3 regions of the Paenibacillus tritici genome follow, and region 2 is predicted to be linked to each of the others. Evidence: riboswitches for the same ligand, from Rfam matches in the RefSeq annotation. Region 2 holds a riboswitch; each other region holds the start of a gene.
What was found. A riboswitch is a leader RNA that binds a small molecule or an ion and turns the genes downstream of it on or off. The one in region 2 is predicted to bind S-adenosylmethionine.
Positions count from the first base shown of each region.

Region 1: linked by a shared signal. The riboswitch ahead of KDC22_RS27610 (methionine ABC transporter ATP-binding protein) and the one ahead of metA (homoserine O-acetyltransferase MetA) in region 2 are both predicted to bind S-adenosylmethionine.
Region 3: linked by a shared signal. The riboswitch ahead of KDC22_RS23150 (DedA family protein) and the one ahead of metA (homoserine O-acetyltransferase MetA) in region 2 are both predicted to bind S-adenosylmethionine.

Region 1 covers NZ_CP073365.1:6,436,863-6,447,747, forward strand. Annotated here, with positions in the region: gene KDC22_RS27590 (YuzB family protein) at 1-126, opposite strand, end outside; gene KDC22_RS27595 (NifU family protein) at 209-457, shown strand; gene KDC22_RS27600 (MetQ/NlpA family ABC transporter substrate-binding protein) at 678-1,547, opposite strand; gene KDC22_RS27605 (methionine ABC transporter permease) at 1,607-2,275, opposite strand; gene KDC22_RS27610 (methionine ABC transporter ATP-binding protein) at 2,275-3,291, opposite strand; SAM riboswitch class I at 3,391-3,527, opposite strand; gene KDC22_RS27615 (Cthe_2314 family HEPN domain-containing protein) at 3,621-4,367, opposite strand; gene KDC22_RS27620 (UbiD family decarboxylase) at 4,429-6,201, opposite strand; gene KDC22_RS27625 (COX15/CtaA family protein) at 6,259-7,191, opposite strand; gene KDC22_RS27630 (thioredoxin family protein) at 7,313-7,657, opposite strand; gene KDC22_RS27635 (putative polysaccharide biosynthesis protein) at 7,772-9,400, opposite strand; gene KDC22_RS27640 (DUF456 domain-containing protein) at 9,427-9,912, opposite strand; gene KDC22_RS27645 (Cof-type HAD-IIB family hydrolase) at 10,164-10,885, opposite strand, start outside.
Region 2 covers NZ_CP073365.1:2,112,700-2,123,584, forward strand. Annotated here, with positions in the region: gene cobI (precorrin-2 C(20)-methyltransferase) at 1-269, shown strand, start outside; gene cobM (precorrin-4 C(11)-methyltransferase) at 275-1,069, shown strand; gene KDC22_RS08925 (cobalt-precorrin 5A hydrolase) at 1,062-2,216, shown strand; gene KDC22_RS08930 (cobyrinic acid a,c-diamide synthase CobB) at 2,216-3,898, shown strand; gene KDC22_RS08935 (ROK family protein) at 4,540-5,421, shown strand; gene KDC22_RS08940 (HRDC domain-containing protein) at 5,626-6,636, shown strand; gene corA (magnesium/cobalt transporter CorA) at 6,834-7,769, opposite strand; SAM riboswitch class I at 8,194-8,326, shown strand; gene metA (homoserine O-acetyltransferase MetA) at 8,445-9,362, shown strand; gene KDC22_RS08955 (PLP-dependent transferase) at 9,431-10,597, shown strand; gene mqnC (cyclic dehypoxanthinyl futalosine synthase) at 10,814-10,885, shown strand, end outside.
Region 3 covers NZ_CP073365.1:5,369,011-5,379,895, forward strand. Annotated here, with positions in the region: gene KDC22_RS23120 (response regulator) at 1-115, shown strand, start outside; gene KDC22_RS23125 (hypothetical protein) at 680-1,858, opposite strand; gene KDC22_RS23130 (cupin domain-containing protein) at 2,737-3,237, shown strand; gene KDC22_RS23135 (LytR/AlgR family response regulator transcription factor) at 3,520-4,275, shown strand; gene KDC22_RS23140 (ATP-binding protein) at 4,262-5,566, shown strand; gene KDC22_RS23145 (serine hydrolase domain-containing protein) at 5,895-7,934, shown strand; SAM riboswitch class I at 8,017-8,131, shown strand; gene KDC22_RS23150 (DedA family protein) at 8,205-8,798, shown strand; gene KDC22_RS23155 (undecaprenyl-diphosphate phosphatase) at 8,836-9,648, shown strand; gene hflC (protease modulator HflC) at 10,035-10,885, opposite strand, start outside.

The DNA of each region.
Region 1 (10,885 bases), 3.4 Mb from region 2:
TTCGCCGCAGTTATTCAGACAGCCATATTCCACCACATCATATTCGGGGTTTTGTTCCAGCTTAAGCTTGAGTGCTTCCGTGCCATGTCCGATGTTGCTGGCACAAAATTCTATAATTGGTCTCATGATGATCTCCCTATTCTGCACTAACCATTTTATTTTTTAAGTTTTTGTACTATAATAAACATACGAAAGGAGTGATTGAGAAATGAGTGAGAACGTACAAAGCGCAACCATGTATGATGAAGTACTGGAAGTGCTCGATAAACTTCGTCCGTTCCTGCAGCGCGATGGCGGTGACGTGGAACTGATTGATGTTGAAGACGGCATCGTCAAGTTGAAACTTATGGGTGCATGCGGCAGTTGCCCAAGCTCCACGATCACGCTTAAAGCCGGGATCGAACGCGCCCTCGTTGAAGAAGTAGAAGGCGTGGAAGAAGTTATTCAAGTATTCTAATCCCGTTTCATAAACCGTCCCGGCCTTCCGATGAAGGCCGGGATTTTTTTATTATATTAAATTTTACATTTCGGATCAACCTTAATTCATAGCGGATGGAACTAATTCCAGCATATGGACTGCCTGTCTCTGCAAAAAAAACCAGAGATGCCGGCAGCCATTTCCGGCCGCCCGGACATCTCCGGTCATCAGTCTTCGTTATATTGCCTTAGTCTCAAGCTTAGAATGCCGGGATAATGGCACCTTCGTATTTCTCTTCGATGAAGGCTTTGGCTTCTGCAGAGTTCAGGGCTGCTGCCAGCTTCTTGATCGCATCGGAATCCTTATTGTCAGGACGGGCTACCAGCAGGTTGGCATACGGAGAATCCCCGCCTTCGATGAACAAAGCATCCTTTGTTGGAACCAGACCGGCATCCAGAGCAAAGTTCGTATTAATCAGCGCCAGATCTACTTCCTCCAACTGACGTGGCAGCATGGCAGCATCCAGCTCAATGATATCCAGCTTCTTAGGGTTCTCAGTGATATCTGCTTTGGTGGAAGCAATGTTAGTGTCGTCCTTCAAGGTGATCAGGCCATTCTTGGCCAGCAGAATCAGTGCGCGTCCTCCGTTAGTAGCATCATTCGGGATCGCTACCTTGGCACCTTCAGCCAATTCGTCGATGGATTTGATCTTCTTGGAATAGGCGCCGAAGGGTTCAACATGAACTGCGGTTACAGATACAAGATCCGTGCCGTTCTTGGTATTCTGATCATCCAGATAAGGCTTGTGCTGGAAGAAGTTCGCATCGAGCTGCTTCTCGGCAAGTTGTGTATTAGGAAGAATATAATCTGTGAATTCTTTGATTTCGAGCTTAATGCCTTGGGCTTCAAGCAGCGGGGCAATCGCTTTGAGGATTTCCGCATGCGGTACAGGAGAAGCTCCAATGACCAGGGTTACCGGGTCCGCAGCAGGCGCAGTAGTGGGTTCAGCCGCTGCCGCTTCTGTCGGTGCGGTTGTTGCCGGAGCATTGTTCGCAGTTTTATTGTTTCCGCAGGCTGCAATCACCAATATCAAGGTCAAGCTGAAGAATGTAAGCAGTACTTTTTTCATCTGTAAATCCCCCTCTAATCAGTATGGTTTGTATGAATAAGGCTCTATATGGATGTACCTTATTTCCGTGTAAAATGTCTAACCAGCCGGTCACCGGCCATTTGCAGCAGCTGCACCAGAATCACCATCAGAGCTACCGCGATAATCATGACTTCCTTCTCATAACGATAGTAGCCGTAGCGGATGGCCAGGTCACCCAGACCGCCGCCGCCGATCATCCCCGACATTGCAGTATAGGAGACTAGCGTAACTATGGTGATGGTAACTCCGGCAAGCAGGCCTGGACGAGCCTCGGGCAGCAGTACACGCATAACAATCTGGCCCGTGGAGGCTCCCATACCCTGCGCCGCTTCAATGATTCCCCGGTCCACCTCACGCAGCGCCGTTTCAACCAGCCTCGCGAAGAAGGGAGCCGCGCCGATCACCAGTGCCGGAATCGTTCCAAGTACACCTATGGAGGTGCCCATAATGGATTTGCTTAATGGAATCAGCGCCACCATCAGAATGATAAACGGAACAGACCGCAGGATATTCACAATGAATGATAATGCCGAGTAAACAGCCCTGATAATAACGTTATTTGATTTGCCCCATAAATATAACACAATTCCGAGTGGTAAACCAAGGATTATTGTAAATATTCCTGAAATAGCGATCATTTTAAGCGTGGCAATCGTCGCATCAAGCATTTCATCCCAATTGATACCGCTAAAATCTAATCCGCCCATTACAAAATCACCTCCACATCAAGGCCCTGGGCCGTAAGCTCAGTAATCGTGACTTGAACAGCATCGGCAGGTCCTTCGAACCTGACGATTAACTGCCCGTAAGGAACGTCCTTGATCGTCGAAATGGTTCCGTGGAGAATGGCGAAATGAACACCGGTTCCCTGCACCACTTGGGAGAGTGTGGACTCATATGTCTTATGTCCGAGAAAAGTAATTTTGACCGCCTGTGTGTACCCTGTATGCACCGCGTCAATCGCTTCCCTGAGCGGTCCTTCCGACTGAGTTTCACTGCGGATGAACTCTTTCGTAACCTCATGCTTCGGTTTCAGAAATACCTGAGCCACTTCGCCCTGTTCCACAATTCCGCCGCCATGGATAACCGCAACGCGGTCGCAGATGCTCTGAATAACATGCATCTCATGGGTGATCAGCACGATGGTCAGATTGAACTTGGTATTGATATCCATAAGCAGACGCAGAATGGAGTCTGTTGTCTGCGGATCAAGCGCCGAGGTCGCTTCATCGCATAACAGAACGTCAGGATCACTTGCCAGCGCCCGGGCTATACCGACACGCTGCTTCTGGCCCCCTGATAACTCAGCCGGATACTTGTTCCAATGCTCTTCCAGCCCCACGAGGAACAGCAGTTCTTTCACCTTGCGCTCTATCTCAGCTCCCTCCGTTCCGGCCAGCCGCAGCGGAAAAGCGATATTATTATACACCGTTGCCGAGGAGAGGAGATTGAAGTGCTGAAAGATCATTCCGATCTTACGCCGCTGCACCTGCAGCTGGTGCTTGCGGAGTGCCGTCAGCTCCACACCGTCTACCCAGACCTCGCCCTGAGTCGGGCGTTCCAGCAGATTAATGCAGCGGATCAGCGTGCTTTTGCCCGCCCCGGAGTGGCCGATCACCCCGAAGATCTCCCCCTTCTTAATCGACAGGCTCAGCGCAGAGAGTGCTGTCGCTTGCTTGCTCCCTTTACCGTATACTTTGGTCAAATTCTTCAACTCTATCAATCGTCCCGTCCTCCTTCTTACTATCCTGATCTTATAACCAAAAAAGCCCCCTACGATCCATGCAGATCGCAAGAGGCCTGTGTGTATAATGACAATGCCTTCTCATCTGCCAAATACCACACATCTGGCGGCATTGTAGGAATTAGCACCATGACATTTGGATGCAGCCCTTACGCTGGATTCAAACCGGTTGCCGGGCTTCATCGGGCCTATCCCTCCGCCGCTCTCGATAAGATAAAAAGTATGAAATTTATATATTCCGTTTCATGTCAGAAGTGAATGTATGCCTAAGTATATTCAGTTTCCGGTTTTTTGTCAAAGGTAAGTTTTTACGAATCAGCTTGTCCGGATTTCAGGCTGGGAGCGGCTTTGTTCTTGTGCCATTGCTCATTACCATACCTGAATGCGGCAGCCAGGGATTTGCATACCATCTCCAGGCTCTGCTTCAAATCCTCCAGATGACTGTCGAGATCCTCCAGGCGAATCTTGTCATGCAGCCCCTGATGACGCTGCCAGAGATCGTCGGTCATCTCCGCATTCATGTAATGGATCTCGGCATTGCGCCGTTTGCGCAGATTCTCTACCGGTTCACGGTAGGAATTCTTGATTCGCTCCAGCTCATCCGCCAGCGGGTTATGCGCCCTAAGCAGCTGAAATTGCCGCAGTACCGTGAAATAAGAGAAGTGTGTCTTAACCTTGCCCGTATCCAGATGGTACAGACTATTCAGTACCGTCCCCAGCTTGTCGAGTAGCGAGAAGACACGGATGAAGCCATTTTTATAAAAATACACATATCTGGCGTACTCCCCCTGCTCCATGGACGACATGTCATCCATATAACCGGCAACCACTGACTTCCGGTAAAAGGCAGCAGCGAACCAGCTCTGCTCCAGCTCGTCCAGGGAAGAGATCAGACCGCGTGTCCATATTTCCAGCTTACGGAATTCATGGTCCCGGTCTTCATGGGCAATCATCTCCTTGCGCAGCATGGAGGCAGCCTTCGCCATGTGTTCCATGGCTTCAGCCAGCACCCCGCTGTTCTCGCGCGGAGGCTCTCCCAGCAATATCCGCAGCATATTCGGCCTCCTTAACGTTTTGCGGAAGATCCGCTTCTTCGATTAATACTTGTGAGCAATCCTATGCCTGAGGGAAATAACGGTGCCAGTTGCGGTCCACCCGTTCTGCAATATCCTCCCGCGTAGCCAACTCCTCCGGGTATCCCGGCTTCATTCTGGCATCTATAATGAGCGGCAGCGAATAGCTGAAGCCACCGCGCTGCACCTGGGCCGCCGAATAGATATCGTCGGCCGGATTGAAACGGGTGAATACCGTCCATAAGAATGAGGTCTGCGTGCGGACCGCTTCTTCCGCATGATCCACCAGAACAATCAGCGGCCAGGCGGTCTCCTGTTCCTTGAAGTAAGACACCAGTCTGTCCGGCAGCTCCGGGTCCTCTTCATAGGATGCACCGGAAACGGCTAAACATCCTCCGCAATAAGGCACAGCGGCGGTGATTGATGGAAGTTGGCCCTCTGTGTACGTCCTTGGGAGCTGGCGGACCGGGCTTCCGATGCCGGCCATCACAGCTTTGCTGCCATGATTCAGCTTGCGTCCGGTGTAATCCAGCGTATCCATCGAGGTATTGGCGAAGATCGTTAAGTCCGTCTGCGGGTTGAACCGCTCCAGCACTGTTTCCAGCAGCTTGGGGAAATCGGTAAGTTCCACCGGCACATTCGTCAAAAGCAGGAATTTGGTTAAAGAGAGCTGGCCTTCCCCCAGGATACGAAAAGCAGACACCATATACTCCCGCGGGTAACTTTCCCTGACCACTGCTGCAGTCAGCGAATGCGAGCCGGATTCCGAATAAGACCACAACGCTTTTACGGAAGGGATCAGCAGAGGATAGGCCGGAGACAGCAGCCGCTGTAAATAATCCTTCAGATAATAATCCTCCTGGCGCGGCTTGCCGGTAATCGTCGCCGGATAGATGGCATCCTTGCGGTGCCACATCCGCTGGACATGCATAACCGGGAAATCATGCTGCATCGAATAATAACCAAAGGGGCTGCCATACGGCCCTTCCGCTCTCCGCTCCAGCGGGGATACCCGTCCACGGATCGAGAATTCCGCCTCGGCTGGAATCCTGTGCCCTCCGAGTGGGTCCTGTACCATAGGGAGCTTGCCGCCCAGCATGAACGATGCCAGCAGCAGCTCGGGAATCCGTTCCGAGACCGGAGCCACGGCGGCAGCAATCAGGGCAGGCGGTCCGCCGATGAAGACCGACACGGGCAGGGTCTCCCCGAGAAGCTCTGCCTGCGAATGATGGAATCCGCCTCCCTTATGAATCTGCCAGTGGATGCCGGTGGTGCTGTCATCGTATATCTGAATCCGGTACATTCCGAGATTATGATCTTTGGGGTTGGTTATATTCTCTGTGTAGACCAGAGGAAGTGTAATGAATGACCCGCCATCCTTTGGCCAGGCTGTAATCCGGGGCAGCTCCTTCAGCGGATCATTGCTGCGGCAGACCCCGAGTACCGGGGCTTCGCCTTGCGGTATATTTTTGGTGCCTGCCCTCAGCAGTTCAAGCAGCACCGTCTTCTCCCGCCACAGGCCTGCTGCTGAAGGCGGAATCAGAATCTCCATTGCTGATGTCAGTGACTTCAGCAGTTGCTCCGGCCGGGTCCCGAAGGCCTTGTTCACCCTCCGGACCGTACCGAACAGATTCGTAGCCACCGGAAACGGCGTTCCTTGCACATTCGTGAACAGCAGGGCCGGTCCTTCCTCCTGTACCACCCGGCGGTGAATTTCGGCAAGCTCCAGATGCGGATCAACCGGAGTCTCAATCACTGCGAGATCCTTATCTCTACGGAGCTGCTCAATCCATTGTCGTAAATTACTGTATCGCACTATAGCGTTCCTCCTCAAACAGGACCTTATGCTGACCTGTCCCCCGTTGCCGTGTGATTACCGTTTGCTGCCTCCCCCGCTTAACTGCCAGACCCGGACGCTCATGTAGCACAACACCCCAAAAAGCCCGGAGATCAGCACGATATGGGACAACGCAGCAAATATGTACAGCCTTTCATTATATAACGTATAGACAACAGCCGCTCCGCTGAATACCTGCATCAGGCATAGCAGAACTGCCGACACCCCCAGAGCCCGCAGCTCAGGAATATCTTTATGCTTCCAGAAGGCCAGATGGCCAAGGACAGCCGTAAGGATGAACAGAAGCGCCGCCGCCATCCGGTGCACAAATACGATCCCCACTCCGCCGCTCATCTCCGGAATCCATTCCCCGTTGCACAGCGGCCAGCCCGAGCACCCGCCCTGAGAGCTGGTGTGGCTTACGTAGGCCCCGATATAGACAACGATATAAGAATATACTGCAGTAACCCATGTTAAGTTGCGGAAGCCCTTGCGGACTACAGGTTGTTCCGTACGGCTATCTCCGCCCAAGCCGAAAGCCTGTCTGGTCCCGAGCGCCAGCATCAGCGAACTGGCAAAAGCAATCAGCGAAAAGCCCATATGCAGGGCCATTACTGGAGCAGACTGTGATTTCACAACTGCAAGCGCTCCCATTCCACCTTGAACGATAACGAACAGGAGGGTCAGCCGGGCATAAGCAAGCAAATCCCTGCGGTGCCGGGCGTAACGCCAAAAGGCAAACATGGAAGCCAGAGACAGGAGGCCTGCCAATCCGCTGAACAAACGGTGGGTATATTCAATTAAAGAGCCTATCGTATAGGCAGGAATCAGCCTTCCGTGGCACAGCGGCCACTGATTTCCGCACTCCAGTCCCGAACCGGTCTTGGACACCACTACACCGCCAAACAATGCCATAAACATAATGAGACAGGTCATATAGCTGAGCCATTTCAATTGATGTGTCGTCAATGTTATCACCCGCATTTTATAGGAATGAGTTAGGAGTACATACAGCTAAATAAAATTAAATTATATATTTAGAAAAAAAGCACCGCTTCTGCTCGGGTAGGGCGAAAGCGGTGCTGCTTCATTACTTGTGAATACTGAGATAAACTTCCAGCGACGTATCCAGGAATTTCTCAATGTCCTCCCGGGACTTCCGGAGCTTATTCACAAATCTGACCAGTTCCCGTCCATCGGTGTACGCGACAAAGCTTGGAATGCCCAGTATATTCTGCTCCTGGCTGACATCGCCTACGGCATCGACATCCACTTCTACCAGGGTAAGGCGGTCTGTATATTGTTTCTCCACATCCGGCATGAACGGATCAATGAATTTGCAATCCACGCACCAATCTGCCTTGAATACCGCCACTGTCAGGCGCGGAGACTGAATTGCCACCTGGAACTGGGCAGGCGAGCTGATTTTGTCCATCTATTGACCATTCCTTTCTAATAAAAAGGTTGTACTCGTCCTTTCTCCTTAAGTGAAGCAAAATGTACGGAATAAGTCAAATAAAAAAGACAAAATAAGACAATCATCACAGCATTATTCGCCGGCACGTACACGGGCAGGCTGTAATTTCATCAAAGGCCCCAGCAGCTTGCGCAGCGGACGGGGATAACCTGCAATCTCCTGGCTGCTGAGTACACCCAGAATAATCAAGAGAACCAGGTATACAATGACTACTGCCGCTCCAACCACCAGACAAGTGATCAGGAAGGCCAGACGGGCCGGCATCAGATGAGTCATTAATATTCCCGCTTCATTCAGGCCATAACCGATGCCTGCCGAAGCCAGGACAGCAATGGAGAAGCCTCCCCAGCGTTTGCCGAGAATGGCAAAAGGTACGATTTTTTTGAGCATCCGCAGGTTAAGCAGTGTAATGACAATGAAGCACAGGGCTGTGGAGCCGATAATGCCATAGATGCCGAACCACTGGCTGAACAGGAAGTTTGAGCCGAACTTTACCAGGATACCGACCAGCACGTAGTACATGGAAATCCGCGATTTGCCCATTCCGAGCAGGATCGAGTTGGTGGTCATCATCGTAATCTGGAAAATAGTGCCCAGCGTCAGCATCGCCACAATCCCGCTGCCGTCCATTGTTTTGAACAGCAGTCCATTCACAGAATAAGCAGCCACGACCAGGGAGAGTACAACCGGGGTACCGGTCAGAATGGAAACACGCATTGCCAGTGTGACCTGACGCTGCAGGTGCTGCTCATCTTTACGTGCGTAGGCGGCAGAAATGATCGGAATCAGCGACGCACTAAGGGCAATCGACAATACCGGAGGAATACCGGCTACACTCTGTGCCCGGCTGCCGAAGATCCCCAGCGTCCAGGTAGCCTCCTTCAAGCCGATTTGTCCGCTAAGCAGCGGCACAATAAAGGAAGTATCAATAAAGTTCACCACAGGCACTGTAACGGAGGATAATACAATCGGTATGGACAGTTTGAAAATATCCTTGTAAATCTTCAGAAGAGGCAGACGAGCTTCATTGGATTCATAAAGCGCGATCTTCTCCTCGCTGTTGCGCAGCTTCCTTGCATAATACAGCATCACGCCGAAGGCTCCGATACTGCCGAGCACACTGCCGAAGGAGGCACCCGCTGCCATCCAGGTGTTGCTGTATCCCTGGCGCAGCAGAATGAACGCAAGCAGAATGGCCGTTGATACCCGGGCAATCTGCTCGACAATCTGTGAGATGCCCCCGGCCATCATATTGTTACGCCCCTGGAAATAACCGCGCATCATCGCGATTGCGGGGAACAACAGCAGCGCCGGAGCAATCGCCCGGATGGCCAGTGTACTCTCGGGAACCTTACTGGATTCCGCGTAATAAGGAGCGGCTATGTAGAGTATTACACTCATAAGCACACCTACCACAGCAGCAAAAATCAGGGCTGCCCGGTACACCTGCTGCGCTTCATGCGGGCGGTTCAGCGCGTAGCGCTCGGACACCATTTTACTGAGCGTGCTGGGAATTCCCGCTGTTGCCAGCGGCAGCAGCAGCAGATACACGGTGTTGGCTTGTGTAAAAGCCGCATTGCCGACTTCATTAAACAGATGCTCCAGCGGCACCCGCTGGGCAAGCCCAAGGACGCGGGCTACAAGCGCGGCTGCGGCCAGAATAAGCGTGCCTTTGACAAAGGATTCTTTCTTGGTGGACAAGCTGTTTCGCCTTCTTCACAATAAATTTAATACCGTCCGATCCAGATAAAGAAGAGGACGACCATAACAATCTGCAGAATAATCTTGACTACGGTGCTGCTGAACAGCCCTAGCAGGGCCCCGAAGCTGACCTTGACAGCCTTGCCTGCCTTCTCGCCTGCAATCAGTTCACCAATGAAGGCACCGAGGAACGGGCCGATCAGCAGGCCAAACGCCGGAATCACAAACGGGCCGGCAATCAAACCGATGGTGCTGCCGATAACAGAGGCGCGGGACCCGCCGAACTTCTTGACGCCCCAGGCCCCGACCACGTAATCGGCAACGAACAGAACTACAACAATCAGTGTCTGGGCGATCCAGAACCATGGACCGAAGGAGCCGAAGGAAAAGAACCAGCCGTATACAAAGAAAGCCAGGTAAATCGCCAGCGCCCCCGGCAGGATTGGATATACCGCCCCAGCCAGGCCGATGGCAAACAATGCAATGATCAGAATCCAACCCAGAATCGTCAATTCCTTCAACTCCTTAAGTTTGGATAGCTATATTTAAAGTACAAAAGGTGCAGGTCGTAACTGCGGTGAATTTTGGCTTCCGGCCGCTGTTGTCACCAGATTTCTTGATTTATACCGCTGTTCGCGGTGGAAATCCGGTGACAAAGGCGGTCGCTGACGCTCCTACAGCTCAAACTTCCCCTCCGTTACTCCCCACCATTTGTTGTCTTTCAGATAAAGCTATAAAAATTTGATGAAACTCATTAACACAGCTACGCCTGCTTAGAAATCCTGCCGGCTGAGGTCCCGGCTTCCGCCAGAATATACTTCTGGATCACTTCCGCGATGCCGTCTTCGTTGTTCGTAGCCACCACCGCATCCGCTTCCTGCTTGACGACTTCCTGGGCATTGCCCATCGCCACACCGAAGCCTGCCTGCTGAATGGCCGCCAGATCGTTGAGGCTGTCGCCCACGGCAACGACCTGGGACATATCAATACCAAGCAGCTTGCATACTTCAAGTATGCCTGTAGCCTTGTTGACACCCATCGGATTAATCTCCAGGTTGAACGGTGAGGAGTTGGTAATCTCCAGTCCGCCCAGCTCCTGCAGCCGCATAAGCAGCTTATGACGGATATCGTTATCCTCTGTGGAATAACCGAATTTCAACCATTCCCTGCTGTCAATGTCCCCGTCCCAGCTATCCCGGTTGTATACCTCATCTACAGAATAAGCCCAGAACCAGATATCGAACTCCTCAGCAATCTTATGCATCTGCTTGACCAGCTCCACATCCATCAGAGACCGGCGGTACAGCTCATGAGGTGCGCGCCAGACTTCACTCCCGTTCACCATAATCATCGGAGTCTTCAAGCCTAGCTGATCCGCATAAGGCATCGCACTGCGCGAAGAACGCCCGGTAGACAGACAGACATGTACACCGGCATCCATCGCTTTTTTAATCCATTCCACCGTCAGTGGGGTAATCTTCTGTT
Region 2 (10,885 bases):
CGGATGGCAATCAGCGGGTGGGAATTATCCCGGCCACGGCTGATAAGGAGGCGCTTAGAGAAGCGCTGCTGCATCACGATACGGTGGTGTTCCTGAAGGTGGCTAAGGTGCTGGATCTGGTGCTGGATGTGCTGGATGAGCTGGGCTTGTCCGGCCGGGCTTCGGTGGTCACCAAGGTAACCTCCCCCTATGAAACGGTCTGGCGGGATGCGCGGGATCTGCGGGGCAAGGAAGTGGAGTACTTAAGTCTGATGGTGGTGAGCAAATGACGGATATGGTGCTGGAGCCGAAGGTATATATCGTAGGTGCCGGACCGGGCGACCCCGAGCTGATCACGGTAAAAGGAAGCAGAATTCTTCGCTCGGCAGATCTGGTGCTCTACGCCGACTCACTGGTCAGCGAGGAGCTGATCCGTAGTGCCAAGCCCGGTGCTCAGGTGCTCCAAAGCTCGGGTATGGATCTGGAGCAACAGGTGGAGCTGATGACGGCAGCCGTGCAGTCCGGTAAAAGCGTAGCCCGCGTGCACACCGGCGACCCTGCCATGTACGGTGCGATTCTGGAACAGATGTCGCTGCTGAAGCTGAGCGGCGTCCGCTATGAGATCGTGCCGGGCGTAAGCTCGGTATTTGCTTCTGCTGCGGCGCTGGGCGCAGAGCTGACCGTGCCGGAGCTGACGCAGACGGTGATCCTGACCCGTGCGGAAGGACGCACACCGGTGCCGGAGCGCGAGCAGCTGCGCAAGCTGGCGGAGCATCACTGTACGGTGGCGCTTTTTCTTAGCGCTTCATTGGCCGGGCATGTGAGCGGGGAATTTCTGGCCGCCGGCTGGAGCCCCGAGACACCGGTGGCTGTGGTGAAGCGGGCGACTTGGCCGGATCAGCAGATTCTGCGGACAACGGTCGAGAAGCTGGAGGCGGACCTGCGGGATGCCGGCATCACCATGCATGCCATGATCCTGGCCGGCTGGGCGCTGGACCCGGGGCTGACGGACCGTGACACGCACCGCTCCAAGCTGTACGACAAGACATTCACCCACGGCTGCCGGGAAGGAATCGGCTCCGGTGAGTAAGCGGTATGCGGCAGTTGCGATTACACGCAGCGGAATAAGGCTGGCCCTGAAGCTGGGGGCGCGGCTGGACGAGACGGAAGTCTTTGTCTATGCCAAGTATAGTGGCGGGCTGGAGGGGCGGAGCGGTGAGATCACGGTTTTTGACGGACCGGTTCAAGCATTGCTCCTTAAGCTATTCGGGGATTATGAGGGGATTATTCTGTTCTTCTCGCTGGGGGCGGCTGTCCGGCTGACGGCTCCGCTGCTGCGGGATAAAAGAACGGACCCGGCGGTCATCGTCATCGACGAGCGCGGTGAACATGTGATCAGTATGCTCTCCGGCCATCTTGGGGGAGCCAACCGGCTGACCCTGCAGATTGCCGAACTGCTCGGCAGCCATCCGGTGATCACCACAGCCTCGGATGTGCAGGGCACCTTCGCTGTGGACCTGCTGGGCCGGGAGTATGGCTGGCGTGCGGACAGCTTCATTCCCATGAAAGCGGTAAGCGCCGCGCTCGTTAACGGGGAAGCGGTAGCTCTGGTCCAGGAGAGCGGGGAGCGCAGCTGGCTGCCTCCCGGAGCAGAGCTGCCGGGGCATGTCCGCTTATTCGCAAGCAGAGCAGAGCTCCAGGAAAGCGGACTTAGCTTCAGCGCAGCGATCTTTGTAAGCGACAGGCTGGCGGAAGGACCGGGGGAAGTGCCGGGTGAAAATCAGGGTGAAAAGCAGGACATAGCAGTCCCTGCGGAATGCACAGTAGTGTACCGCCCGCGCAGTCTGGTGCTTGGACTCGGCTGCAACCGCGGGACGAGTGCGGAAGAGCTGGAAGCCGTGGTGCGGCATACGTTAAATAAGCTTAGGCTGTCATTCAACAGTGTGCGGAATGTAGCTACAGCTGGGATCAAGGGCGATGAAGCCGGGCTGCTGGCCCTGTGTGCCAAGTACAGCTGGGACCTGGTTTTATACACGCCAGAGCAATTGAATACAGTAGAGCTGGACAGTCCTTCCGAGGTGGTGTTCAGGGCAACGGGTGCTTACGGTGTCTGTGAACCTGCTGCACTGCTGTCTTCAGGTGCGCCTACCCTCCTGCAGCCTAAGCTCAAAAGCGGCAACGTAACCATCGCTGTAGCCCGGGTTGTCTATTCTGAAGAGATGGAGGGGAGCGTCTGATGGACGGGTGCAGCAATGAAGTGAAACATGAGACGGGAAATAAACTGAAGGGTGAAATGAAGCTTAATAGCCGCAGGAGTGAAATGAAGATTAGTAGCTGCAGGAGTGAGAGGTATGAGGCTGAGGTTGGGACTGGGGCTGAGGCGACCTTCCGGCAGCCGCAGGAGCGTCCCCGCTTCGTAATCGCAGGCACAGGCAGCGGCTCCGGCAAAACAACGGTCACGCTGGGTCTGATGCGCGCTTTTGCCCGGCGGGGCCTGAAGGTCCAGGGCTTCAAATGCGGTCCCGATTATATTGATCCCGCGTATCACAGTGCAGTCACGGGCCGTGCTTCCCGTAACCTGGATTCCTGGATGACTTCAAGCGCCTATCTGCAGGAGTATTTCCTGCGCTCCTCGGCGGAGGCGGATATCTCCGTAATTGAAGGTGTGATGGGGCTGTATGACGGCAAAGAGGACACTGCGCTCACCGGATCGACGGCGGAAATCGCCATCCTGACGGACAGTCCGGTCCTGCTTGTGGTGGATGTCCGCAGCATGGGACGCAGTGCTGCGGCTATTGTGCTGGGCTTCCGGCAGCTGGAGCCGCAGGTGCGGATTGCAGCCGTTATAGTGAACCGCTGCGGCAGCGAGGGTCACTACCGGATGGTTAAGGCTGCCATTGAGGCAGCCTGCGATATCCCCGTGATCGGTTGGCTGCCCCGCGACAGCGGCCTGGACATCCCGGAACGGCATCTGGGCCTGCTGCCCGCTGTGGAGCGCGGGGAGCTGGAGCCCTTGTTCGACCATGCCGCCGATGTACTGGCGCAAGGCTCGGATCTGGAGCGGCTGCTGGAGCTAGCCGCTGCCGCACCGGCTATGCAGGTTCCGCTGGAGGCAGCGGCTACGCTCAACTCCACTTTGACCTCTGGTGAAGCCTCACAGAGGTCTCCCCTGGCGGAGGAGGGGAATAAGGAGGGCGACCTTTCTTCTCCGGGTGCGCTGACAGCACTTGAGGAGACAGAAGGCCTTGCGCAGCCTTCCCCGGTTATCGCCGTTGCCCGGGATGCGGCGTTCAATTTCTATTACGCCGACAATCTGGAGCTGCTCGCCCGTGCCGGTGCCCGGCTGGTTCACTTCAGCCCGCTCAGTGGCAAGGGGATTCCGCCGGAAGCTGACGGCATCTATATCGGGGGCGGGTTCCCGGAGGAATTCGCGGCAGAGATTGCCGCGAATTCGCTCTTCCTGAGCGGGCTCAGGTCCGCTGCAGCCGCCGGAATGCCGCTATATGCGGAATGCGGCGGCTATATGGTTCTGGCCCGCAGTTTGACTGACCGCTCCGGCGCGGTACATGAGATGGCCGGAATCATTCCGGCACATACCGGGATGCAGGAGCGCCGGGCGGCACTAGGGTATCGTGAAGTAACAGCACTTCACGATTGCCTCCTGCTCAATCGGGGTGAGCGTCTGCGCGGCCATGAATTCCATTATTCCGTCATGAGCTATCCTGACGGCGAGGCCCGGACCTATGCCTACGAGAGCAAAGGCAGAGGGGGCAGCCAGCCTGAGGGATACATCAGCGGGAACATCATGGCTGCTTATGCGCATATTCATCTGGCTTCGTATTTCCCGGCAGCGGAGCGGCTTGTAGCAGCCTGCCGGACTTACCGGGAGGAGAAGCTGGCCAAGTTGCAGCAGATCTAGAGTTCCAAACCGGAAGCGCAGCAGAAATTGAACTAGTGACAGCTAACTCACTGTATAGATTGAACTTGAAAATATACAGACAGGGAAAAGTGGCGTAGGGGAATTTTGGCACTGTAGGAGCGGTAGCGTCCGCTTTGTCACCGGATTTCTACCGTGATTAGCGGCTTGAATTAAAGAAATCGGGTGACAACAGCGGCCGGAGGGCCAAACATTCTCTGGAGTCACGGCAAACCCAGTTCATAAAACTTACAAGTTCAATCTATATAGCAGCTAACTCAGCAGTAACTGAACTCAACACAAATCCTGCACGAAATACAACATTCCCCACATCATATGGCCCCCTGAACGGGGAGTGTTGTACATAAGGCAGCATTTCACTTCGAAGCAAGCCGATTAGTGGAACAATTCTTGCATTTTCTGCAACAATGCCTGCATTTACCCAAGTAGCTTCCCTATATGTCAACCGCTTGTCATACATCGGTGAGCCACGTATAATAGGAGCGAGAGAACGCTTTATTATCCCGCTGGCCGGCGACCGGCTTGTCTTTTTTCAAGGGGAATAGTTGGTATTATATGCTGAGGAATTGCAAATTCCGGAAGCTGTCACCTAATGATGTGTATGGAGAAGGGAGAACGCTGCAGTGAAATTGTTGGGAGCGATTGAAGCAGGAGGAACAAAGTTTGTATGCGGAATCGGGAATGAGGACGGGACGATTATCGACCGGGTGAGTTTTCCGACGGAGACCCCTCAAGAAACAATGGGCCAGGTGATCAATTATTTTGCGGGCAAAGAAGTGGAAGCCATCGGCATCGGTTCGTTCGGACCGATTGACCCGGTTATTGGCAGCCCTACCTATGGATATATTACTACCACACCGAAACCCCACTGGGGCGGATATAATCTGGTGGGAGCCGTTGAGGAGCATTTCCAGGTACCCATCGGTTTCGATACGGATGTGAACGGGGCAGCTCTGGGCGAGTACACCTGGGGAGCAGCTCAAGGGCTGGATAGCTGTCTGTACATCACTGTGGGCACCGGGATCGGCGCTGGCGCAGTCGTTGGCGGGAAGCTGATCCATGGGCTGTCCCATCCGGAGATGGGCCATATTCTGGTCCGTCGTCATCCCGAGGACCACTACGAAGGCTTCTGTCCTTATCACGGGGACTGCCTGGAAGGCCTGGCAGCCGGTCCGGCTATCGGCAAACGCTGGGGCAAGCCGGCGGGTGAGCTGCCTGCGGACCATCCGGCCTGGGCGATGGAGGCCCACTATCTGGCCCATGCCCTGATGAACTATGTGCTGATCCTCTCGCCGCAGAAGATCGTTATGGGCGGCGGCGTGATGAAGCAGAGTCAGCTTTTCCCGATGATCCACACTAAGCTGCAGGAATTGCTCGGCGGATATGTACAGCATCCGGCACTCAATGAGGCGATTGGCAGTTATATTGTTCCTCCGCAGCTTGGGGACAACGCGGGTCTGTCCGGCGCGCTGGGTCTGGCTAGGCTGGCTTTGGACCGGAAGTAGGCATTCTGTTAAAAAGACATTGACTGTTACGTAATATATGGTATCCTAGGTTTTAACAGTATAGCATTTAAGAGGAAGCACCTCTTTCACGAATTTCGTGGGAGAGGTGCTTTTTTTTGTGCCAAGATAAGAATTTATATGCTCAATGCTATAAAGAGTTCTTATCTTTATGCATACTGTAAGACGACGAAGGTAGGGATTCATATGCAGATTGTATTTATGAACCGTTTGTCCAGAATATCAGGAGTGGACCAGGAGGTTTTTGCCCAGCTATGGATTGGAGAAGAGGAAGGGCTGTGGCGTCTGGGCTGGCGTGACTTCTCCGGCGAACAGGAGACGGGCGACAGCCTGTGGTATGAAGGCGGGTCGTGGAATGAGATGCTGTGTGTATACCGGCATGAGCTTGCAGTGAAGATGGGGGATGGCTACCGCCCGCTAATTGACGGTGTATTTCATGAGGAGGATAATCTCAGCGGCCGCAGCCAGGAGCAGCTTAAGCTGCAGTATTACAGCGAGCATTACGGGAATGAAGCGGTCTTTGAGGAGCTGTGCTCCTGGCGCAGGGGGAAGGCCTCCAGCGAACGGAAGGCACCTTATATTCTGGCCAGCAACCGTCTGCTGCGTATGATCAGTGCATTTCTCCCCCGTACACCGGAGGAGCTGCTGCAGCTTCCGGGGGTGGGTGAAGGCAAAGCTTCGCAGTATGGCGCCGACTGGCTAAGCATTACCTCGGCTGTAGAACGCGAGCATGACTTTCCGTTAAGCTGGGTGAATCATACGATTGATGAAGAGAGCTTTGTGTCCTGGCATTATAAGCAGAAGGAGCTTAAGTACAAGAAGCAATTAGAGCGGCTGAGACTGCGCCGTGTTCTGCTCCAGGGGATTGAAGAAGGGCAGGGAATGGAGCAGCTCACAGCGCTTAGCGGAGTGTCCCGCCGTGAAGTGCTTGAGGTGGTGGAAGAGCTGGAGAAGGACGGCTATTCCGCCGAGAAGCTCATTGCCTTTGAACTCAGTGAAGTGACCTCTGAAGAACAGAACAATATATGGACAGCCTATGAGCTGATCGGCGACAACTTCCTGAAGCCTGTCCTCTACAAAGTGTATGGGGAGGATTTCGCACCTGCTGACGGCCTGGATCTGTATTACGAACGCCTGCGGCTGATCCGACTCCGCATCCGGCGGGAGCAGCCAGCTACCCTGGGAATGGCAACTTAGCTGCTAGTGAGTATCCGAATGCGGCGGAGAGGTCAGGAGGATCTGAATTCCCGGCTTGTGCAGCGGTAGGTACATACAGGCGACACAAGTGGAAACGGCTTTGCTATTCTTGTAAAGGGCGACATACCAAAAAGACGAAGGCTTCCGAAACCCTAAGGTATACGGTGCCTTCGTCCTGCATATTCGTCCGCCGTCCTTCATAGCCAATCCTTCTTGCGGAAGATCACAAGCATTCCGCAGCCGAGGGTTACCATAACGGCAATGACGCCATAGTAGCCGTACTCGGTGTGGATCTCCGGGATATTGTCAAAGTTCATGCCGTAGATTCCGGTAATCACGGTCAGCGGCATGAATATGGTGGTAATTGCCGTAAATACACGCATGATTTCATTGGCGCGGTTCGCAATACTGGATTGATAAGCTTCGCGTAAGTTGCCCATGAGATCGCGGTACGTTTCAAACGTTTCAGAGATCTTGACCGCATTTTCGTAGATGTCACTGAAATACTTCTGCAATTGATCGTCGATCAGGCGAAGATCCTTCTTATTCAGCGTGTTGATAACTTCCTTCTGCGGGCCGAGCATCTTCTTCAGCCAGAGAATCTCACTGCGCAGACCAATGATCTCGCTCAGATGCGTTTTCTTGGTATGCATGAGGATGTCTTCTTCCAGCTTCTCAATCCGCGCTTCAATCCGGTCACCGACCGAGAAGAAGTTGTCGACAACGAGGTCGATCAGCAGATACAGGAAGCGGTCAGGTGTACTGACCTCCTGCTCCCACAGTGCGGGCTTCAGGACACGCAGCTCATGGATCTTCTGCTTCGTAACGGTAATAATGAAATGTCTGCCCAGGAACACGTTGAGCGCACGGAGGAAGATTTCCTCATCATCGAACCGGATACTGTTCACTACGATAAAATAATGGCTCTCATAAATCTCCAGCTTCGGACGCTGATCCTCTTCACTGAGACAGTCTTCCACAGCCAGATCATGCAGCCCGTATATAGGCTGAAGCTCTACAAGGTCCTCCACATCTGCATCAATCCAGTAGAACCCCTCGGCAGGGGCGGTTAAAGTTTCTTCAATATTGTCAATAGGCGTAAAAACCCCTGCATTCACCAGCCGGATTTTCATCTGATTCACTCCTTCACTCCCCGGTCTTCTCCGGGGGTATGCTAATTTCAGCACACGGAAAAAATCAGCTTGGCCGGTGGTACAATCATGGATGAAGGCCAAAAGACGGTCCGAGAGCATGAAGAATAAGGGCTCCCGCCGCCGGCAAGCTGATGTTAATCCTGTGTGGTTGTTCGTTCTGCACGCATATTCGCGAGCCCGGGTCGCCTTCCATTCTTCTCTCACCTCTTCTTTTCGCCGTTTTGGGTTTGAAACACTTGTCTAGTATAACGCCGGGGTATGCCTCTTACAAGAGAAATTCTTTTCAATCTCAAGGCTCCTTAAGCATTGTATGGACTTGACGAAAAGGAGGTTCATGATTTAAAGTGAAATTTAAGAAAAAGCATCTACGGATGCTGTGGTACATCCAATTGAATACAGCTAAATCTTATCAAGAGCAGGTGGAGGGACTAGCCCGATGAAACCCGGCAACCGGCGTGTGAACGCACGGTGCTAAATCTTGCGGAAGCTTTGCAGGGACGTTATGCGTCCGGCGGAAGTTCTCTGGCAGATGAGAGGGCGCATATGACTGAATTATATGACCTTTCTCGCCCGGGAAAGGTCTTTTTTCGCTACCCTGCAACAAGCTCAACCGCCTAAGCGGAACCCAATTTCAGTTAAGGAGTGGATACAGCAATGCCTATCAAAATTCCCGACAGCCTGCCGGCCAAGGAAGTATTATCCGGTGAGAATATATTCGTAATGGATGAAAGCCAGGCCTTTCATCAGGATATCCGTCCCCTCAGGATCGCCATCCTGAATCTGATGCCAACGAAAGAAACTACAGAGACACAGCTGCTGCGCCTTATCGGGAATTCCCCGCTTCAGGTGGATGTGGTTCTGCTGCATCCCAGCTCCCATACCTCGAAAAATACATCGGCTGAGCATCTGAAGAGCTTTTATAAGACCTTCGATGAGATCAGCGACCGCCGTTTTGACGGCCTGATCATAACCGGCGCTCCCGTAGAACAGCTGGAATTCGAGGATGTGAACTACTGGGAAGAGCTGAAAGTGATTATGGAGTGGAGCAAACAGAATGTGACCTCGACGATGCACATCTGTTGGGCTGCGCAGGCAGGGCTGTATCATCACTTTGGCGTACGTAAGGTGAGCCTGCCGGACAAATGCTTTGGAGTGTTTCCGCATACGCTGAACCATAATAATGTCAAGCTGCTGCGCGGCTTCGATGAAGTGTTCCATGTTCCGCATTCCCGTCATACCGACGTCTCCCGTGAAGATATAGAGCAGAATCCTGAGCTGCAGATTCTGGCCGAGTCCGAGGAGGCCGGGGTCTACCTGGTAGCCACTCATGACGGGAAGCAGATTTTTGTCACCGGACATTCGGAATACGATCCGTTCTCGCTGAAATGGGAGTATGACCGGGATATCGCCAAGGGGATGGAAGTGCAGCTGCCGAAGCACTATTATCCAAAGGATGATCCAACCCGTACACCGCCGGCTGTCTGGCGCGCCCATGCCAACTTATTATTCGCTAATTGGCTCAATTACTATGTATACCAAGAGACTCCTTACGATATCGGGGCATTTATCTAAAAGTTAAAAGTTATATTTATATATAGAAGCAATGGTTATCGCACACAAACTTTTAGGAGGCAGTGGAGATGGATGAGAAACTGAGAATTGAGAGCAGACTGGCACAGATTGGTTCAATGGAGGACCCCGCCACCGGGGCGATTAATTATCCGATTTATCATGCGACGGCCTTCCGTCACCCTAGACTTGGACAGAGCACAGGCTTTGACTACATCCGCACCAAAAATCCTACCCGCACTGTGCTCGAAGATGCAGCAGCAGCACTGGAATCCGGGGATGCCGGCTTCGCCTGCGCCTCCGGAATGGCTGCACTGACTACGGTGTTCACCTTGTTTGGACAAGGGGATCATCTCATTGTATCACTGGACCTGTACGGCGGAACCTACCGGCTGCTCGAACGGATTCTCGCCAAATACGGCATCAGCGCCTCGTATGTGGACACCAATGATCTCGATGGCCTGGAGGCGGCCCGCCAGCCGGGCACCAAGGGCGTATTCATTGAGACACCAACCAATCCGCTGATGATGATTACGGATATTGAAGCGGTATGTACCTGGGCCCGTCATCACGGGCTGCTCTCGATTGTCGATAACACGCTGCTGACTCCGTTCTTCCAGCGTCCGCTTGAGCTGGGGGCAGATATTGTTGTTCACAGTGCGACCAAATATCTGGGCGGGCATAACGATGTACTAGCCGGGCTTATTGTTACCAAGGGCGCGGAACTGTCGGCAGAGATGGCTGTGCTGCATAACTCCCTGGGAGCCGTTCTTGCCCCGAATGACAGCTATCAGCTGATGAAGGGGATGAAGACACTGGCCCTGCGCATGGAGCGGCATGAGAGCAATGCGCTGGCCATCGCCCGCTATCTGCTGGAGCATCCGGCGATTGCCGAAGTCTTCCATCCGGGACTGCCGGACCATCCGGGGTACGCGATTCAGAACCGCCAATCCTCCGGCAACACGGGCATCTTCTCCTTCAAGGTGAAGGATGCAAGATACGTGGAGCCGTTGCTCCGCCATATCCGCCTGATTGCCTTCGCCGAGAGTCTCGGCGGGGTGGAATCGCTGATGACCTACCCGGCGGTGCAGACCCATGCCGATATTCCTGCGGAAATCCGCGATGCGGTCGGCGTAGATGACCGGCTGCTGCGTTTCTCGGTCGGCATCGAGCATGTGGAGGATCTGATCGCTGATCTTACGCAGGCATTGGAAGCCGCCCGGAGCGAATTGGAGTAGAACAGCATTCGCCCTCCGTCCGGCTAAGCCGGATCAGCATAGGATTAGAGCAGCAGCGCCCAAGGTGCTGCTGTTTGACTTTGTATCAGGACCGTAATCTCATTTCTGGCCCTAAAAGATTTTTCAAGCTCAGCGGATTGTGATACGATGGGGGAACGGGTTAATAAAATGATAAAAATTTATATAACTTCATAGATTAAGAGGAGGCCGTCAACGATGAGTGCAATTGATCTTATTCTGGATAAGACACTTAAGGGTGAACGTCTTCAATTGGAAGACACGATCACG
Region 3 (10,885 bases), 3.3 Mb from region 2:
CTTCGTCCAGGAACAATATGAGAAGCTCCGCAGACTTCTGTGGCGGGACCTGCGGCTCACCCCGTCCGCCAAGGTGGAGCGCTGGTATGGGAACTGGAAGCGGCTATACACCTGACATTGTGGAACTCCCCGGGTGGGCAGCCGACGTTATCATGTGATGGTTGCCGACTTAAGAATCCTGCCCATAATACAACATTCCCCTGTTTATTTCGGCTCAATTTCTAGATTGTTGCACAAAAGGATGTATTCCTCTTCCTCCAAGTGAGTGAGCGGGATGATTGCTGCAATTTGTGCAACAAGCCTTTTGAACACTGGTTATTCTGGGATTCAAGTTGCAAAAAGTACAATATTTCCACGGATGCAGAGTGTATTTAACCAATCAGAAACGGCTGCGCTGTCCTTCTAAAGGACGGCATAAACGAAACAATACAAAACGGTATGCCTCTCCCCCAACTTGCGGGTTAACGGCATACCGTCTCTTGTTGCTCCCGTATCTCCATCCTAACGGCAGGACCTGCACATGGCGCTGTCCCTTCCTTTCAGTGACAAGCTACGGGGATTGTGAGTCCGCTGACACACCGGTGTACACCGTTTTTGTGCAATAGCTACCCATGCCAGACGAAGCGTCACACTTTTGTAGTACCCATTCCTGTAAACTATAAACGCTCTGCGCCAGGCATCAGCGGCTCATGTAAGCTACGTCGTAATCAGGGAAATCCTCCATCCATTTGGTAATGGTCGCGGGCAGCATGTTGGTACCCGGTACGTTCGTGTAGAACTTGACATAAGGATCACCGCTGCCTTCCACTTCATCGCCTTCCTCCGAGTCAAGTACGGCTGCCCAGTAGCGGCCCTGCTTATCATGCATGATGATGGCTTCGCTCAGGGTATACAACCCCCGCACGCCGCCCTGTACCACTCTCGCATTCAGACCATCCGAGTCCTTCGCCTCATCCAGCTGCTGCATACTGTACAGGAACAGATCGTAGTCCTCCCCTACCACCTTACGGAAGGCCTTGTCCTCCGCAGCCGTCTTGAATACGCCCGTATCCTTCAGGGTGTAGACCACCTCATCGGCAGGCTCTCTGGTGTACTCTCCGGTGTAGGTTACGTCTGCTCCGGCAGAATACACCGGCGAAGGACTGGTTACGTACAGCCTGCCGTTAAGCAGATAGAAAAAGACTACCGAGCCGTCCTCTTCCTTATATACGGCCATCCGTTTGCGGACCACCGCCGATTCGTCATACAGCTGGCCGGAATGACCGCCATCGAAGGCATCCAGGGAGAAGACCAGCTTATCGCTCTTCACATTGCTGAATTCAACATACGCGCCATAGAAAGGTGATTTGCTCGCCATGTACCATTCCCCGCTCCAATCGGCCGCCTTGGGCACCTTGAGACTGGCTGCCGCTGTACTCGTCAGCGCCTCTACTGGCAGCTGCCGGGTACCGTCCGGGTTGCTCCATACCCCGGCGAATCCGGTGCCGGGAATCCACCAGCCCTGGAAATGGCCGGTCTCCTTGCCTTTGGCATCGTATTCATACATATGGGCGATTTTGCCGTTGACATTGCCGGTGAGCCGGATCGTTTGTTTGTATTTGTCATAATAATAACTGCCGGTCAGCTTGCCGCCGCTCTCCACCTTAATGGACATATGGATCGGCAGATTGCCATTGATGGCTCCCGTCAGCGGCACCAGGCCGTTCGTAGCAGGCCTTGGAGTTGCCGATGCCGCTCCCACCTGAACCGGCGCAGCCTTCTGTTGCACGGCAGATGCCTCCGCCGCAGGCAGCGCAATAAGTGCTGGCAGCAGCAGGGCAGCCGCCAGCAGTGCACCTATTTTACCTTTGAATTTCACAATGAACCCTCCCTTTCACAACCATCTACAACAGGAATATTATTATATTACACTGTATGCCGTAAATTACCCGAATATTGTCTGGTTGAGCCGCTGGTTGGGGTAAATAATATCAAGTAAATACTATATTTAAGACGCACTTAAGATTTGAACTTGAAGCTTCATCGTCACTGCGGTGAACATTTGGACTTCCGGCCGCTGTTGTCACCAGATTTCCTGATTCAAACCGCTGTTCGCGGGTGAAATCCGGTGACTGCTGATGCTTCCGAAGCGAGCTTTCCTGCGGAAAGCTTTCAGGCGGTCGCTTCCGCTCCTACAGTTCCAAATTCCCCCTCCGCTCCTTTTGCTTTTTGTTAATTTCTTTAGTGCCTCTTATATAGAATGAACTTGAAAGTCTAACTATTCTTCATGCGCCTACTTCTGGCGGTAGTCGGCATAATGAGGTGCATTAATGCTCCTTATTAGATCAATTAGCACGCGGCTGGTGAATTCAGGTGCACTATTGCTCCTCATTGGCTCATTTAGCCTGCTTCCGGTGAATTCAGGTGTACTAATGCTCCTCATTGGCTCACTTGGCCCGCGCCCAGTGAATTCAGGTGCACTAATGCTCCTCATTGGCTCATTTAGCACGCGGCTGGTGAATTCAGGTGCACTAATGCTCCTTATTGGCTCACTTGGTCTGCGTCCACTGAATTCAGGTGCACTATTGCACCCCATTGGCTCATTTAGCTCGCGCCTCGTGAATTCAGGTGCACTAATGCTCCTTATTACTCTACTTCAGCCACACTTGATAGTATCAGAGGAGTTGACTCTTTGTTCCTCACTATGTGTAATTTCTTTAGCGCTGTACCATTCCCACACAATGGAGATGATGAGTTATGCCAGACGAATCTATAGTTACCTTCCGCTTCCAGGCGGACAAGCTACTGCCGAATAATCCTGAGCTTCCGGCAGTGCTGTATAAGGGTGCTCTTCAGGATCAGCCGGACACGGCGGAACAGGTCTTCAATAACAATGGCTGGAAGAACAGCTGGGTGAACGGTGTCTTCAGCTACCACCACTATCACAGCAACGTGCATGAGGTGCTCGGTGTAATGTCGGGCAGCGCTCGCTTGCAGCTTGGCGGCGATGCCGGAAGCACCGTCCAGGTTATGGCCGGGGATGTGCTGGTGCTGCCTGCCGGCACGGCGCACAAGCGGCTCTCGGCTACGGAGGACTTCCGTGTCGCCGGCGCTTATCCCGGCGGAGCGGACTACAACACCCGCCGGGCCACTCCCGCGGACTTCGCCGCGGCCCTGCCAGAGATCCGCGAGGTCCCGCATCCGGACAGTGATCCAGTCTACGGCAAGGAAGGGCCGCTGCTCCGGCTGTGGACATAGCATCAGGTAGCCGGACGGGAATCTCCTACTCCGGCCGCTCACCTGTACATTCCTGGAGTCCACCCGTTCCCGGCCGCCCACCTGTGCATTCCTGGAGGCGACCGTTCCTTGCCGCTCACCTGTGCATTCCTGGAGTCCACCCGTTCCTTGCCGTCCACCTATGCATTCCAGGGATTTCATTTTGCATTTGACCCCATCAAGGGCTTGCCCTCATCAAGAATGAGATATACTATTCTGTAATACGATTTCACTTCACTTACGCCGTAATGGAGGAGGGCATTCATGTATAGAGTAGCGGTATGCGATGATGAGGAGCAGCACAGAGAGCTGGTTAAGAGGACACTGATAGCCTTATCCATCAAGACTAATATAGAATTCGAGCTAGAGTTATATCACTCAGGGGAGCAGCTGACCGCTCACTATGAACAGGATGGAGCGCCCTTCCATATTCTGATTCTGGATGTGGAGATGGGCGGGATGAACGGGATTATGGCGGCGCGGAGAATACGGGAGCTGAAGCATTTTGACGAACAGATTATCTTCCTGACCAGCTACCCGGAGTATATGGTGGAGAGCTTCGATGTCATCACGTTCCAGTACCTCATTAAGCCGATGGCCCCTGACCTCCTGGAAGAGAAGATCACCAAGCTGCTCCATTACTTCCAGGCCCAAGAGAAGAAGTTCATGGTCATCAAGTCCGGTTATGAGGAGGTAGTCTTGAGATATGATGATATCATTGCGATTGAGGCGGCCAAGAGCCTGACGGTCAAAAGCAAGCTCCATGTAATCACCGCCACACAGGTCTATGACAGCAAAGGCCTGATCGCCGATTATGCCGCAGCGTTAAAAGACAGCAATTTCCTGCACATCCACCGTTCGATTATTATCAACCTGCTGCATGTGAAGAAATTCTCCGGCGGTTCGGTGCTCATGTCGGGCGGGATGGAGTTCCCGATCGGCCGCTCCAAGATCAAAGAGGTCAAAGATTTCTATACCAAATTCATGATTATGAAGGGTCATTCGTATGATTCCATATAACCTGCCTATTATCCTCTGTGTGCTGCTGGTGATGGGCTTCCAGACTAATTTTTACTTCGGCTCCGTATTCGGCAAGTCCGCCCAGAAGCCCAACCGGACCGTGTATTTCATCCTTTATGGATTGCTGTGTTTTGTCTATCTGGTCTTTGAAATGTCCTCCGTATTCTCATCGGCTGTCGCCCTGCTGATGATATTCGCTATGGCCGGGTCCTATCAGGTGGAGATTAAGACCAAGGTGATTTTCTCCATCCTGTATGCGGTGCTGATGACGCTGGTCAGCTTCATCTCGCTGTTTATTTTCTCGGCGATTGATTCGGTGGACTATACCAGCCTGGAGTCGGGTAACGGGTTCGACCGGCCGGGCTTCATGAAGGGAATCATCCTTAGCTGCATTATTATGTTCGCGGTGATTCAGGTCATCCGGCTCATCTCCAAACGCAGAAGCTTCGCTCTGCCTTACCCTTACTATATCTTTTTCCTGATCGTGCCTTTCATCAGTATCTATCAGATCAATGTGCTCACTACAGTCAGCAGCAACAAAGATATCTATTATTTCATGGCGATTCTCGGCTTTCTGTTCCTGAATGTGATGGTCGTCTATATCTTTGATACGATTATTGATAAATTTCAATTCATGCATGAGAATGCCCAATTGCAGCACCAGATGAATTATCAGGATGCGAACTATGAGAAGACGGTGCACAGCTTCAAGTCCATTAAGCGGATTATCCACGACACCCACCAGCAGTTCCTGTACATTGAAGAGTGTATCCGGCGCAATGATTCAGCGGCAGCCCTGGAGCATATCAAAGTGACGCTCAATAAAGTCGAGGATGCCTATCAGCGGGTGAACACAGGCCATCTCGTCATTGATGCGCTGGTCACGAATACCCTGAATATCGCACAGGCCAACGGCATCCGAGTCGATACCCGGCTTCGTCTCCATTCACAGGCGGTTCATATTGACCGTTATGACTTATGTGTGGTGCTTGGCAATATGCTGGACAACGCTATTGAAGCTTCGAAAAAGGTCAAGGTAGCCGAGGACCGGTATATCCTGATCCAGATTCATTCGAGTGAATCCGCGCTGTTCATCCGCATCCTCAACCGGATCGCCCAAGAGACCGCCTCGCTGCACAGCGAGAAGCCGGACCCGGAATATCACGGCATCGGCCTGACCAATATTTCCAGAATATGCGATAAATATGGCGGGAATATGACGATAGAATCGGGGCATAAGGAATTTAATAATATGGTGGTTCTCCCCTTCTCGCCCGAATCTTCTATATGAGTCGCACTAAAAATTTGAACTTCAAGCTTCGTTGGCACTGCGGTGAAATTTGGACTTCCGGCCGCTGTTGTCAACAGATTTCCTGAATTATTCCGCTATATGCGGTTGAAATCCGTTGACAAAGGCGGTCGCTACCGCTCCTACAGTTCCAAATTCCCCCTCCGCTTCTTTCGCTTTTCGTTATCTTCTTTAATACTACTCATTCGTAAGCTTCTACGTTTAGGGATCGTTATCAGCGTTTCAGGGGCATTCGGGCCTATCCCCTCCCTCCAGCCTGTATGATACATTCAGGAAGTATACCGATGAGGAACAAGAGGAGGCAATCCGAATGAACAAATTAACTTCAGTAGTACTCGCCGCAATGCTGGTGATCCCCGCAGCCCAGGCTTCGGCGGCGCAGGAGAAGCAGAATCCCGTGCAGGCCAAGGCCCGCGAGCTGGCGTCGAAGATCGTAGCCGATTATGGGGTAAGCGGCATGCAGTATGCCATTATGGATAAGGGCAACATCACATTGTCAGGAGGCGCCGGGTTCTACGATACGGTGACTAAGGCACCGATCACGAAAGACACGATGTTTGGCATTGGCTCGGTCAGCAAAATGTATGTGTCTGCGGCAACGATGATTTTGGCGGAGGATAAGGTCATTGATATTGATAAACCGCTCATAACATATCTGCCGCAGTTCAAAATGGCCGATGAGCGCTACAAGGAGATTACGCCGCGCATGTTAATGAATCATTCCTCGGGCCTCTACGGCAGCCACTATGGAAACAGCATCTTGCTGGATGACAACGATACACAGAATCATGATGAGATGTTATCCCGGATGGCGTCCGAACGGCTGAAGTCTGATCCGGGCGAATATTCCGTCTATTGCAACGATGGCTTTCAGCTGCTGGAGCTGATGATTGAGCAGGTGAGCGGGATCAGCTATTCCGAATTCCTGGACCGGCACTTCAGCAGCCCGATGAAGGTAAGTTCAACGAAGACCCCGCTTGACAGCTTCGACAGACAGCAACTGGCCAAGACTTATTTCCCGAGCCTTAAGCCGGCCTTGCCTGCCGAGAACGCCAACATCCTTGGAGCCGGTGGCCTCTATTCTACTGCCGAGGATCTAACGAAGTTCGCAGAAGTGCTGAACGGCAACTACCCGGATATCTTGTCGAAAGCCTCCGCCGAAGCAATGCGGCAGCCGGAATATAAGAACGGAATCTGGGTGCCCGAAGAGCGTAACAGCTTCAACTACGGGCTCGGCTGGGATGCGGTGGATCTGGCTCCCTTTGGCGATTACGGCATCAAGGCCTTAACCAAAGGCGGGGATACGATCATGTATCACGCAGCACTCACCACTCTGCCCGAATCGGATATTTCAATCGCGGTGCTCTCCTCCGGCGGAAGCTCGGTCTATAACACCGTATTTGCCTCACAGGTGCTGCTGGAGTACCTCAAGGACACCGGGAAGATTCAGAAGATTCAGCCGGACCAGACCTTCACCCCTCCGGTAAAAGCAGCTATGCCTGCTGAGATGCAGTCCTATTCGGGATTGTACGGAACCGTGGGAGCGACACTCCCCATTACGGTTAAGGGTGGAGAGCTCACACTGCCGGTTCTTGCCGGACTGATCCCTGCTCAGAAATATGTATACACAGGCAAAGGACAATTCAAGAACAGCGATGGCAGTGCAGCCGTAAGCTTCGAAAAGCAGAAGAACGGCATCACCTATCTGAAGCTGGACGCCCATTTGAATATTCCCGGAATAGGCCAGATGCCGATGGTTACCTATGAATACCAGAAGCTGGAGGCCAATCCCCTGAATGCCTCTACGAAGCAGGCCTGGGAGAAGAGAAACGGGAAGCATTACTACGCCGTGGATGAAAAAATCAGCTCATTATTCTATCTGTCCCCCTCCATCTTGACGAAGACTATCGCGGTAGAGCAAGGGTACGCCACCGGAACGAAGATTGTGGACGGGAACACCGCCGTTAATGCCGCTGAAATCCCGGTGATGAACGGCAGAGATGCCTTTGATCTGAACTTCTCCACCAAGAACGGCCAGGAATATCTGACCATTGACGGAAATGACTATATCAGTGAAGATGCAGTGAAGCCTCTCTACGGAGGCCGTGCTTCCATCAGTACAGTACCTGCGAGCGGTCAGGCGGTATGGATGAAGCTGGATAAAAAGTCCGCCGGGCGAACAATGACTGTTACGGCACCGTCAACCGGCGGCTATGCTGTCTATGATGCCGATGGAGTGATCGTCAGCCACTCCATGGTGGGTAAAGACCCTTCCGTTGTATTACCGCAGGGCGGAATGGCGGTATTCGGCGGGAAGGCCGGAGATGTGTTCAAGATTCATCTTCAATAAATCTCTCGAACCGTCTCTCCAAATCTCGCAAACTTGCTTTAACGTGTTCGAGTATGTTTTAATGTAATCTAACTGAATAATACTCTTATCCAGAGTTCGGTGGAGGGCCTGGCCCGATGAAACCGCTGCAGCCGGTATACGCAAGTATGTACGGTGCGGCAACTAGAGGTATCCAAGATACCTTGCAAAGATGAGAGGGAGCTGACAGTTTATATGAACTGCCCCCTTTAATTAGGGGGCTTTTTTTATGCAGAGAGAGGAGAGAAACCTATGACACAATGGATTACAGAATTCATCCTTTTTTTCAAAGATTTGTCGTATGCCGGTATCGTCCTCGCCCTGTCGTTTGAATTCGTCCCTGCCGAGCTCGTTCTTCCGCTTGCCGGGTATTGGGTGTACCTGGGGGACATGAAGCTTATTCTTACGATCCTTGCCGGTACGCTCGGAGGTACCTTTGGTCCGCTCACGTTATATGCCCTGGGCCGGTATGGCGGCAGGCCTGCGATTGATAAGTACGGGAAGTACTTTTTCATCCGTCCGCATCATTTGGAGGCTTCCGACCGTTTTTTTGAGAAATACGGCAACGGTGTGGCTTTTTACGGGCGCTTCATCCCTGGAGTGAGAACCCTGATCTCTATCCCTTGCGGAATTGCCAAAATGAATGTGTTCGCCTTCAGTCTCTACACCTTCCTGGCCATGCTTCCGATTACCTCAATCTATGTCTATCTGGGCTTCAAATTAGGGGCGCAATGGGAGCATGTGGACCAGATTCTCAAGCCTTATATTATTCCGGCGGGTACGCTGTTCCTTGTAGGCTTCGGGCTGTATGTCCTATCCAAACGGATGAGAAGAAGACAAGCTTAATCCAATTGCAGTTGCAGTTCAGATTCAGGAGGAAATTATGGAAACTTGGTTTACTTGGCTAAAATATTTGCTGCTGGGGATCGTACAGGGAGTGACGGAACCTATTCCCGTCTCTTCCAGCGGGCATCTGATCATCGTACAACGTCTGCTCGGGATGGAGCAGAATGGGCTATCCTTTGAAATATTAACGAATACGGCCTCTTTAATCGCTATCTGTTTTATTTTTCGTAAGGATATCCTAGATTTGATTACAGGTGCCTTCCGTTACCTGCGCACGCGCAATTCGAAGTACCGGGCGGAGTTCATGTTCTGCCTCTACATCATCATCGGGACGATTCCCGCAGCCGTTGCTGCCGTCTTCTTCAAAGATACGATCGAACGTATCTTCACTTCCGTACATACCGTTGGCATCAGTCTACTCGTTACCGGAGTGGCCCTCTGGCTGATCCGCAATCTTCGCGGGCAGAAAAGAGACGGCAATCTTACCGTGCGGGATGCCATCATTGTCGGACTGGCTCAGGCGGTAGCCCTGATTCCGGGCATCAGCCGTTCCGGTTCTACCGTAATTGCCTCCATTGCGGTTGGGATGAAGCAGGAGACGGCCTTGAAGTTCTCCTTCATGCTGTACATTCCCATCAGTATTGGCGGGCTGATTATGGGCGCGTCCGACATCGCACATGATCCTAACCGCTCCGCGCTGGCGGTTCCCTACCTGATCGCCTTCCTCACCACACTTGTCGCAACCTACTATGCCATGAGATGGTTCATCGGCATTATGGCCAAGGGCAATCTGATTTACTTTTCCTATTATTGCTTCGTGGTAGGAACGTTACTGCTGATCTTGCTGTAAGTAGCCTAAGGGATCTTGTGGGGCGGGGAGCTTGGGGGAACTGAGGAACTTTGGGAACGCCATTGAGAGTAACTTCTCCTGCTGCGCCAAGCAAGTGGACAAACGTATCTTAATTCCTCGATTTATGCGGGATGAACGACAGCAAGTGGATAAACAGCATCTAAATTTGCTGGTTTTGGCTATAGTTGGTGAATTGGGCGGATTTAAGTGTTGTTTTTCCAACTGTTGTTCCAGCATCCCCCATTCGATCATCAGTAAGTGTAGAAAATCCAACTGTTTTCGGTCCTCTTCATACGTAACTATCCCTAGCTATGTGCTCAACAAAAACACCCCTTAGAAATGTTTCCTTTTCTAAGGGGTGTTGTCATCATAAGTAGCTGATCAGCCTATTGTCCCATCAATATCTTGGCATACGGCGAATCAATCGGCATCATGATCACCGGCTCATTCTTCAGCGTGGTCACGTAACTCTCCAGCGTACGATAGAAGCTGTAGAACTCAGGAGATTTTCCATAGGCCTGGTTATAGATCTTGGCAGCTTGCCCTTCGCCTTCGGCAATGATCTTCTTGGAGTCGGCTTCAGCCTGGGCCATCAGCTCTCTGGAGGTACGGTCAGCCTTGGACGTTATTTTCTTGGATTCCTCGTCCCCCTCAGACAGATAACGCGCGGCAATGGATTGACGGTCCGAGATCATGCGGTTATACACACTTTGCTTATTCTCTTCCGGCAGGTCGGTACGCTTGATCCGTACGTCGATCACTTCGATCCCGTAATTATCACGGGTTAAGGCCGCTACTACGTCTTTGGTGATCTCATCGTTAATATTGCCCCGTCCGGTGTCCTCACTAATAATATTCTCATAATTGACCTCCGAGAGCTTGCGGCGTACCGAGTTATATACCGCTTCATCAATACGCTGCACCCCGCCGCTTACCGATTGTACAGTTCTCAGGAACTGTGAGGCGTTGGTAATTCTCCAGACGGTATAATTATCAACGACAATCGGCTTCTGGTCCTTGGTCAGAATGCTGGTTGGCGAGCTCTCGTACGTCATCTGGTATTTGGGAAGCTCCGAGACATTCTCGATAAAAGGAAGCTTGAACTTTAGCCCCGGCTCATCAACGGTACGCATGGCTTCACCGAAACGCAGGACTACCTTGTATTCCCCTTCCTTCACGATATACATAGATCCGGCTAGCAGAATAATCAGAACTACAGCAGATATCATTGCGATAA